3 regions of the Mixta hanseatica genome follow, and region 1 is predicted to be linked to each of the others. Evidence: predicted binding sites of a transcription regulator. Region 1 holds the regulator's gene; each other region holds the start of a gene.

Region 1 (3,276 bases):
ATATGCGGCGGCACCAGACCCTGATGATAAAGTACGTAGGAGAGCAGCAGGTAATCCATATGGCTGCGATGGCAGGGCACGTAAACCAGCCCGTGGCCATCCAGCGCCAACTGACGAATGCGTTCGCCGCCGCTGACGTTAATGCCCTGATAGATTTTGCTCCATGTCCAGCCGATCACGCGGTCGGTAAGACGAATCATCTCATAGGAAAAATCTGCGGCGATCTCTTCCATCAGCTCGATGGCGTTCTGCTGCGCTTTCTCCTGAGAGATTTTCTTGCTGCGCGCCTCGTCTTCTACCGCTTTGGCGATCGCTTTCGACTGCAGCAGTTTATTAAACAGATCGTGGCGCACCGGCAGACGCGGGCCTACCGCGGCCAGACGCTGACGGGCAAAATGAATACGCGCCACACGCGCCAGCTTCTGCGCAATGGTTTTATCCGTGCCGTGCTCCGTCGCCATACGACGCAGAGAAACCATCGGCGAGAAACGCACAAAGCTATCGCGCCCCAGCCACAGTACGGCAAAAAACTTCTGTACGCCGTTCAGTTCGCGTAGATGAGGGGTTTGTTCGCCCTGCACCTCACGCCCCGGCGCACGGCCGAACATCACCGAAACCGGTACCATCTGTACATCGAGATCGGGGTTGTTACGGTGCAAATCGAGGTAGTCGTGGAACAGCTTCACGGATTCCTGATTCGGCACGAAATAGGGGAAAACGCGCGGCCCGTCATGAATAAAGACGTGACGCGGCAGCAGGGCGCCGTCTATCTCCAGCGGCTCCAGTGGATCGGGCAGATCGTGCAGACGGCACTGGGTGCGCAGCGCAAGGAGATCGGCCTTTGAATCATAAGGCAATACATACATAATGGGGCGCGAGGTATCGAGTCCCAGTTCCGCTACCGGATCGCCCGGAATCGCCTTACTCTTAACTAAAAATGTAAGTGGTAAATTCAGTAACTTATAATAAAGTTTACGCCAACCTGACATAGACAACATGAAGCCTCTTGTTAGCAAAGCGCCGCAAGCATACCAGAAAGCGCATTGAAGATCTGTGGTGTTGCATTTAGTGCTGCACCCTGACATTGACGTTAAACATTGCAAAGGGTTCCCTGTAGATGGCAAATAACGTAACGGGCCTGATCCGCATCATTAAAGCAGCCGGATATTCGTGGAAAGGCCTGCGGGCAGCCTGGCAACATGAAGCGGCATTTCGCCAGGAAGCGATACTGACGCTGGCAGCGGTGATTATCGCCTGCTGGCTTGACGTCGATGCCATAACGCGCGTTTTGCTTATTGGCTCCGTGTTTCTCATTATTATCGTCGAGATCCTTAACAGCGCTATCGAAGCGGTGGTGGACCGCATCGGCAGCGAGTTTCATCCGCTGGCCGGCCGTGCCAAAGATATGGGTTCTGCGGCGGTGCTGCTCAGCATCATACTGGCCCTTTTTGTTTGGGTAACCCTGTTATGGCCTTATTTACGATAAAGTTTCCATAATAGATAAAGAGTTGTTTTTTACACAGCTTCCGGTTTCCATTCCACTAATACCTGTATATACTCACAGCGACTGTATAAACAACCAGGGGGCGGGATGAAAACCTTAACGGCTCGGCAGCAGCAGGTTTATGACCTGATTCGCGATCACATTAATCAGACAGGTATGCCGCCAACGCGCGCGGAAATCGCCGCCCAGTTAGGCTTTCGCTCCCCTAACGCCGCAGAGGAACACCTGAAAGCCCTGGCGCGTAAAGGCGTCATTGAAATGGTGTCCGGCGCTTCACGCGGTATCCGCCTGATGGCGGAAGAAGAAAACGGTCTGCCGTTGATTGGTCGTGTCGCCGCCGGCGAACCGTTGCTGGCGCAGGAGCATATTGAAAGCCGTTTCCAGGTCGACCCTAACCTGTTCAAACCCCACGCTGACTTTCTGCTGCGCGTTAGCGGTATGTCGATGAAAGATATCGGCATTGTAGATGGCGACCTGCTGGCGGTGCATAAAACGCAGGATGTGCGTAACGGCCAGGTGGTCGTAGCACGCATTGATGATGAAGTCACTGTTAAACGCCTGAAGCGTCAGGGCAATACCGTGCAGCTGCTGCCGGAAAACCATGATTTCCAGCCGATTGTCGTCGATCTGCAGCAGCAGACGCTGACTATCGAAGGTCTGGCCGTTGGCGTTATTCGTAACGGCGACTGGCTGTAATGACTCTGTGGCGGCCTGCTGGCCGCCGCTCGCTTCCCCTTTAGCTTTTGTTCCGGCGATAACCGCTGTGGCCTGTCGCCATATTTTTTCTGCGGATTGCCATGCACTTCTTCTCTGCGACCGATAAACACCTCTGGCGGCTGGCGCTGCCTATGATCCTCTCAAACATTACCGTACCGCTGCTGGGCCTGGTAGATACTGCCGTTATTGGCCATCTTGATAGCCCTGTCTATCTTGGCGGCGTAGCCGTAGGCACCACCGCGACCAGCTTTCTTTTTATGCTGCTGCTTTTCTTGCGCATGAGCACTACCGGGCTGACCGCACAGGCGTTCGGCGCGGGAGATAAACCAGCGCTGGCTCGCGCGTTGATGCAACCTTTAGCGATTGCGGTTATCGCCGGTATCGCCTTTATTCTGTTGCGGGGGCCGTTAAGCGCTTTGGCTGCGCAGGTTGTCGGCGGCAGTCCGGCAGTGCTGGAGCAGGCGCAGCGTTTTATTGCTATACGCTGGCTCAGCGCGCCTGCCTCGCTGGCTAATCTGGTCATCCTCGGCTGGCTGTTGGGCGTGCAGTATGCGCGGGCGCCGGTTATCCTGCTGATTGTCGGTAATCTGGTCAATATCCTGCTCGATTTATGGTTTGTTATTGGCCTTGGCTGGGGCGTGACTGGCGCGGCGGCGGCGACCGCCATCGCTGGGACGGTTTCGTTGCTGGTGGGGCTGGTTTTAGTCTGGCATGTGCTGCGCCTGCGGCAGATCAGCTTTGCGCACCTTAAAGAGGGATTGAAGGGCGATGTGCGGCGGTTGCTGCGTTTAAACCGCGATATCATGCTACGTTCGCTGCTGTTGCAGCTGTGCTTTGCCTCGATCACGATTTTAGGGGCGCGCATGGGCAGCGAGATTGTGGCGGTAAATGCCGTGCTGCTGATGTTTCTTACCTTTACCGCCTATGCGCTGGATGGCTTTGCCTATGCGGTTGAGGCGGTTTCGGGCGAAGCCTTCGGCGCACGCGATAACAGCAAGCTACGGCGTGTATGGCTTGCCGCCTGCCGCCAGGCGGGGCTGGTCGCGCTGCTGTTT
Region 2 (3,276 bases), 100 kb from region 1:
GCCACGCCGGCAGCTGAAAACGCTGGCGCTGTGCTTTAGCGCGCTCGGCGTAGCTGCTTTTACGTTCGCTATCCTGCGCGTTAATCGCCGCCAGTCGCTGCGCTACCGCCGCGTTATGTACCCGGGAAGAGTTACGACGCGCGCGGATCGGGGCGCTCCAGGCCTCCAGCGAAGCAGCATCATTGTTGTTCAGCGCCTGAGCCAGCAGTGCCAGCTCACCGCATTTCTGTAGCGCAAAAGAGAACCAGCTTTTCACTTCCTCATCCAGGCGGGTTTCGCTATTGAGATCGATCGGGCTGTGCAGCAGCGAGCAGGAAGAGCCAATCCACAACTGCTGACGTTGACTGACCAGTGGCTGCAGGCGTTCGAACCAGCTGCTCAGATCGGCGCGCCAGACGTTACGACCGTTAATCACGCCCACAGAAAGCAGCCATGAGGCTGGGATTTGCTGGTTCAGGCTGGCGATATCATCTTTGCCATGAACCAGATCAACATGCAGGCCCTGCACCGGCAGTTCACGAATGGTATTGATGTTCTGACCAATGCTGTCAAAGTAGGTCGTTAACAGCAGCTTGCTGTGCCCTTGCAGCGCCTCGTAGGCCGGTTTAAACGCATCCAGCCACGCCTGCGGCAGCTCCAGCACCAGCGCCGGCTCATCAATCTGTACCCATTCGATGTCGCGCTTCGCCAGCTCAGCCAATACTTGCTGATACACCGGCAGGATATCGTTCAGCAACGTCAGGCGATCGAACTGCTCGCCTTTCACTTTACCCAGCCACAGGTAAGTGACTGGGCCCAGCAGAACCGGCTTCACTTTATGGCCCAGCGCCAGCGCCTCGTCCACTTCATCCAGCAGCTGCGTCCAGCTCAGGCGGAACTGCTGCCCTTTGCTGAATTCCGGCACCATGTAGTGATAATTGGTGTTAAACCATTTGGTCATTTCAGCGGCGGCGGCAGGTTCGCCGGTCGGCGCGCGGCCACGGCCGATACGGAACAGCGTATCCAGATCCACTGAGCCGTCGCTATTCTGATGGCGCGCCGGCACATTGCCCAGCAGCAGGCTGGTGGTCAGAACGTGATCGTACCAGGCGAAATCGCCTACCGGCACCCGATCCACGCCCGCTTCTTTTTGCTGCTGCCAGTGTCGGGCGCGCAGCTCGCGGCCTACTTCCAGCAGATCTTGCTGGCTGCTGTTGCCGGCCCAGTAGCTTTCCTGCGCTTTTTTCAGTTCACGGCGCAGGCCGACACGAGGAAAGCCGAGCGTATGATTCAAAATGGTCATGCTGTTTCTCCATTAAAGCTTAATGAGTGGCGGTATCGGCACAGTCAGTTTAGGTACGACCAGCGCAACAACCGGGGCGCGGTGCCGTTTCTCGGGTTATAAACCCTGCCCGAACGTAAAATGACGGGCCGATCGGGATGTTTAGCCGTCCAGATGTTTACACCGCTATAATCTGCAGGTACTGTATATTCCTCAAGCGCAAATTGTTCATTGTCGTTATGAAGGACTCTCATGATCGAAATCAGGCACCTGCGAACGCTGCAGGCTCTCAGGAATAGCGGCTCTCTGGCCGCGGCGGCGGCGCAGCTTCATCAGACGCAGTCGGCGTTATCTCATCAATTCAGCGATCTGGAGCAGCGCCTCGGTTTCCGCCTGTTTGTGCGAAAAAGTCAGCCGCTGCGCTTTACGCCGCAGGGTGAGATTCTGTTGCAGCTGGCGGAACAGGTGCTGCCGCAGATCCAGCAGGCGCTGCAGGCCTGCCATGAGCCGCATCAGGCCACGTTGCGTATCGCCATTGAATGCCACAGCTGTATTCAGTGGCTGACGCCGGCGCTGGATACCTTCCGGCAGAGCTGGCCGCAGGTGATAATGGACTTTAAATCGGGCGTTACCTTTGATCCGCAGCCTGCCCTGCAGCAGGGCGAACTGGACGTGGTACTGACGTCAGATATCCTGCCGCGCAGCGGGCTACACTATTCGCCCATGTTTGATTTTGAGGTTCGTCTGGTACTGGCGCCGGATCATCCGCTGGCGAAGGTCACCACTATTACGCCGGAAGATTTAGCCCATGAAGTGTTGATGATTTATCCGGTACAGCGTCAGCGGCTGGATATCTGGCGTCATTTTTTACAGCCTGCAGGCGTTAGCCCAGCGCTGAAAAGCGTGGATAACACGCTGCTGCTGGTACAGATGGTGGCGGCGCATATGGGCATTGCCGCCCTGCCGCACTGGGTGGTGGAAAATTTTGAACGTCAGGGATTAATTACCACGAAAACGCTGGGCGCCGGTTTATGGAGCCGCCTCTACGCAGCGGTCAGGGATGGTGAACAGCGGCAGCCGGTAATTGACGGCTTTATTCGCTCAGCGCGTCAGCACGCCTGCCAGCATCTGCCGTTTGTGCGGGATGCCTCGCGCAACGCGTTGCCAACAGGATAAATTTTCATTCCGGCGGGTCGTTTATTTTGCCCGCCTTCCCTGAATATTGTGTCATTTTTAGGCGGCAGATTAATTAAAAACTGACGCTTAGTGAATTGACCCTCCCTCCTCAGAAGCATAATTTTCCCCCGGGGAGAAGCCAATTCCCCTATACGGAAATAGCAACCAAGAGGGATTTATAATGAGAGAATTATCAATCACAGAAGTGCAGGCCGTCAGCGGCGCGGGCCGGGTGCAGGATAAGTTAACCGAGGCTTATGGCTGGTTCTTTTCGCATGCGGCTAATACGCTGAACAACCTGTTTGATCTGGGTTATGACAAGGAAGCTGCTCAGAAAAAAGGCGAGGAATTTGGTAGCCAACTGGGTAAAGCCATTGAGGTTAAATTCGCTAACTTCCTTGAACGCATCCAGAATTACGTTACGGGTTGATAAAAAGAATACCGGCGTGAAAGCGCACGCCGGTATTGTTAAATTAGCGCACCCAGCGCCGATGAATCCACAAAGAGGCGACAATTAATCCGCCGCCGATAATAAAGGGCGGCCAGTCTGGCTGCTCCTGCCAGATAGCCAGGTTAACCAATAGCCCCGCCGGAACATGCATATTATTCATAATGCCCAGCGTGCCGGCATCGACCTGCGTCGCGCCGTAATTCCACATAAAATAACCCAGCCCGGATGCAGCGATACCCAGCCAGATCAGAATGCCCCACTGCAGATGCGTGGTAGGTAATTTTTGCGGATTGCCCCAGAGAAACCATGCAATTATCGCTATCAGCACGGCGCCCATATAGAACCAGGAGAAAGCGGTATGCTGCGGCATCGGGCGCGTTTCCTGCAG
Region 3 (3,276 bases), on a different replicon from region 1:
ATATCGGATTCCTCATAATTTGATTGTCACGCCCTGCGCGGAGTTACCGCTCCGTTCAGGGCACCTTCTTAATGCGTTTTTGTGCCGTTCAGCTCGATATAAAGTCCGAGCCAGAACCCGGCCTCCGGCTCAAAATTGAATGCCTGCCAGAGCATATTTCCCCCTCTGCTGCGTACGACCAGACGAAAGTGCGAGCCCTGATCGTCTTCAATCGTGACATTGCTGTATGTACGGGCGACAGCTTCTGCCTGCTCCCGGCTAAAAGGTCCGTTCGGAAGTAATGGTGTGTGACTGGTCATGGTATTCTCCGGTAGTACGCCTGCCCTGCAGCCGCAGGTCAGCGGCTCAGTGTCATTCAGAACGGGATATCATCGTCAAAATCTGCTGGCGGCTGGTTGCCCTGCGGCGGTGCCTGGGGGTCAGGCTGCGGCTGTGCCGCACCGCGTCCGCCCCGGCTACCTTTGCCACCTTTGCCACCATTACCTGACGCTGCCGGCGGCTGCTGAGGCTGGCCGCTGAACTGCTGTCCGGTCTGTTCGCCTGTTCCGCTGCCACGCCCGCCCAGCATCTGCATAGTGCCGCCGACGTTGACCACCACTTCCGTGGTGTAGCGATCCTGCCCACTCTGGTCCTGCCATTTCCGTGTCTGCAGCGCGCCCTCGATATACACCTGAGCGCCTTTACGCAGAAACTCACCGGCCACTTCAGCCAGCTTTCCGAACAGCACCACGCGATGCCATTCCGTTTTTTCTCTGGTTTCCCCGGTCTGCTTGTCGCGCCAGGATTCAGAGGTGGCCAGCGTGATGTTCGCGACCGCGCCGCCGTTCGGCATGTAGCGCACCTCGGGGTCCTGCCCCAGATTGCCGACCAGAATGACCTTGTTAACGCCCCGTGCAGCCATAACGTTTCTCCTCATGCAGTTGGTTTTTTAACCACGTCACCCGTTGAGTTTCGGGAGCCGCGGTGTTGACGTTTTGTGGAAATCGGCTGGTTTTTTTCTCCGGTATTCACTTCACCCGTTTGAGATCCTTCGCCGCGAGGGCGTAAACCAGCGCGGGTGACGGCAGACGTCCGGGGCGACGGGGAAATTTATTTCTGGTCTAACGGAGTGGCCGGAAAAAAATTTTCACGGCGTTCATTTCACCCTGGACGACCACGGCGCCTGTGCTTGTCTCAGCCCCGGCGAAAGGACTTAAACCGGTGAACGGCGTAGGAAAAGCACAGCACGATGCAGCAGCAACGACGGCTGAGCGGCAGCGAAACGGCGTTGCGCCTCAGAGCGACGGCGGATTCTGGCCGTCGCGGTTCGCGCCAGCCCTGGGGCTGGCTGCAGCCCCTGCTTTGCCCTGCGGTGTTTGTGTTTTAGTCTCTGTTTTTTCTGTGGTTTTGGACGACTGTTGTTCAGCCGTCACCATGCCGGCGCACGCGCCGCGGGCGCGGGCAGACGTAAATGAGAAAAGCGGGGTGACAGAGTTTCAGAACAAATTCCTTATGCGACAGCTCCCTGAAAACGAACAGTGATCATACACAACGGGTTTCGCTTAAAAACCCTGCGCCGGCGTTTTCAGAGGAGCGCCAGCACGATTTCTGCTTTCGGCCCTCAGACCCCAGCCGACAGGCCCGGAACGCGTCCCCGGCGGTCCGGCGAAGCTTACCGGCTCTGCCGGTTAGCTGAGTGGGGCTGACGACCCGACAGGGGAGCCGGAGGGGGCCCTTATCCACATCTACGCTGCACATCCGGCGCATAAAGCTGTGGATAAACAGCTGCAGCCCCTGCCCGCTGACGCCTGAAAAGCACTGGTCAATAAATAACCTGCCATTTCGCTGTAAAACTTTATAAATCAATGATCTTCTTTTTTCGCCATGCAGGTGTGATTCACTGTGTCTTGCACAGCCCTGAAAGCCAGTTAATACTACTGTAAATACATACAGCGATTTAACAGGGACTTTTGCTATGTTTAACGCCTTTGAGTTGATGCACCCGGCGGACAATCCGCCGCCCAGCTTCAGGCCTCTTTTCCTGGAACGTGTACCCTGCGGGTTTCCCTCTCCCTGCCAGGACTATGCGGAACAGGAGCTCGATCTGAACGAATATCTTATAGCCCACCGGGCAAGCACCTTCTTCCTGCGCGCGCAGGGCAACAGCATGCAGGACATCGGCCTTTATGACGGCGACCTGCTTATTGTCGATCGTTCCCTCAGACCAGAGCACGGCGACATTGTCATCGCGGAGCTTTACGGCGAATTCACGGTAAAGCGGCTGCTGCTTTCCCCGAAGGGTCCCGTACTCCAGCCCATGAACCCCGCCTACCCCGTTATCATTCCCGATCCGGATACGCTGGAAATTTTCGGCGTCGTTGTGCATTTCGTTCATACCGCGCGCAGGAGAAACTGACATGTTCGGTTTAATTGACGTGAACAGCTTTTACGCCAGTGCAGAGAAGGTCTTCCGGCCTGACCTGAAAAATGCACCAGTGGCCATCCTGTCGAATAATGATCTGAGTGGTGAGAAAAGTTAGTTAATTTGATGCTGTTCATGTCAGCAGCTCTAGAGAGTTTTTTGGTCTTCTATGAGCGAAAAGCGGACATTGAGTGCTCGAAGATTGATTGCATCCTTCTGGCTTACCTGTGCAGGCATACCGTAAACGAATTGTCACAAAATGAGCTACTGCCAGATAAACACATCTGAATTAACGAATATATGATTGACTCACAAATTGCAGGCAGTGAGAATGTCTTCAATTCCGGACTCAGGAGTCATCATGCCTCAATTTCAGCCTCTTCAGCTTTTCAAAAATCTCTCTGATGAAACACGACTCAGTCTGGTGCTGCTGTTGCGCGAAAAAGGAGAGCTTTGCGTCTGTGAACTCACGTCAATGCTGAAAGAAAGTCAGCCTAAAATTTCCCGGCATCTGGCGTTACTCAGAGACGCCGGTCTGCTTATCGACAGGCGAGACGGCAAGTGGGTTTATTATCGGTTGTCACCACACATGCCCGCCTGGGCTGCTGCGGTAATTGAGCAGGCTTACCTGTGTCAGCGCGATGACATTCTGCAACTCAGCCAGCAGGCTGAAAGGAATAACGCGACCACCAACGGCAAGCCTGTCTGCATTTGAAATTTACCCAAACACATATGATTTTACATACTTGTTAGCAGGGCTGTCTTTAGTCCCGTTTACAGGCTTTATATCCAAAGGAGAAAGTATGTTTCTGGCAGGCGCTATATTCGTCCTGACACTGGTGCTGGTTATCTGGCAGCCAAAGGGACTCAGTATT

What was found. The regulator LexA, encoded in region 1, represses DNA repair genes until DNA is damaged. The targets are predictions, from matches to a motif close to TNCTGTATGTACATACAGNA.
Region 2: the regulator LexA is predicted to act here: its motif matches at 1,462-1,481, upstream of metR (HTH-type transcriptional regulator MetR).
Region 3: the regulator LexA is predicted to act here: its motif matches at 1,915-1,934, upstream of umuD (translesion error-prone DNA polymerase V autoproteolytic subunit).

The regions. Positions count from the first base shown of each region.
Region 1 covers NZ_CP082904.1:3,911,014-3,914,289, reverse strand. The annotation lists gene plsB (glycerol-3-phosphate 1-O-acyltransferase PlsB) at 1-989, opposite strand, end outside; gene K6958_RS18580 (diacylglycerol kinase) at 1,118-1,486, shown strand; gene lexA (transcriptional repressor LexA) at 1,592-2,200, shown strand; gene dinF (MATE family efflux transporter DinF) at 2,302-3,276, shown strand, end outside.
Region 2 covers NZ_CP082904.1:4,015,270-4,018,545, forward strand. The annotation lists gene metE (5-methyltetrahydropteroyltriglutamate--homocysteine S-methyltransferase) at 1-1,282, opposite strand, end outside; gene metR (HTH-type transcriptional regulator MetR) at 1,514-2,437, shown strand; gene K6958_RS19025 (hypothetical protein) at 2,619-2,867, shown strand; gene K6958_RS19030 (carboxylate/amino acid/amine transporter) at 2,911-3,276, opposite strand, start outside.
Region 3 covers NZ_CP082905.1:4,480-7,755, forward strand. The annotation lists gene K6958_RS20355 (conjugation system SOS inhibitor PsiB family protein) at 1-2, opposite strand, end outside; gene K6958_RS20360 (DUF905 family protein) at 69-299, opposite strand; gene K6958_RS20365 (single-stranded DNA-binding protein) at 356-901, opposite strand; gene umuD (translesion error-prone DNA polymerase V autoproteolytic subunit) at 1,955-2,395, shown strand; partial or broken gene K6958_RS20375 (Y-family DNA polymerase) at 2,397-2,498, shown strand; gene K6958_RS20380 (metalloregulator ArsR/SmtB family transcription factor) at 2,763-3,116, shown strand; gene K6958_RS20385 (arsenic transporter) at 3,205-3,276, shown strand, end outside.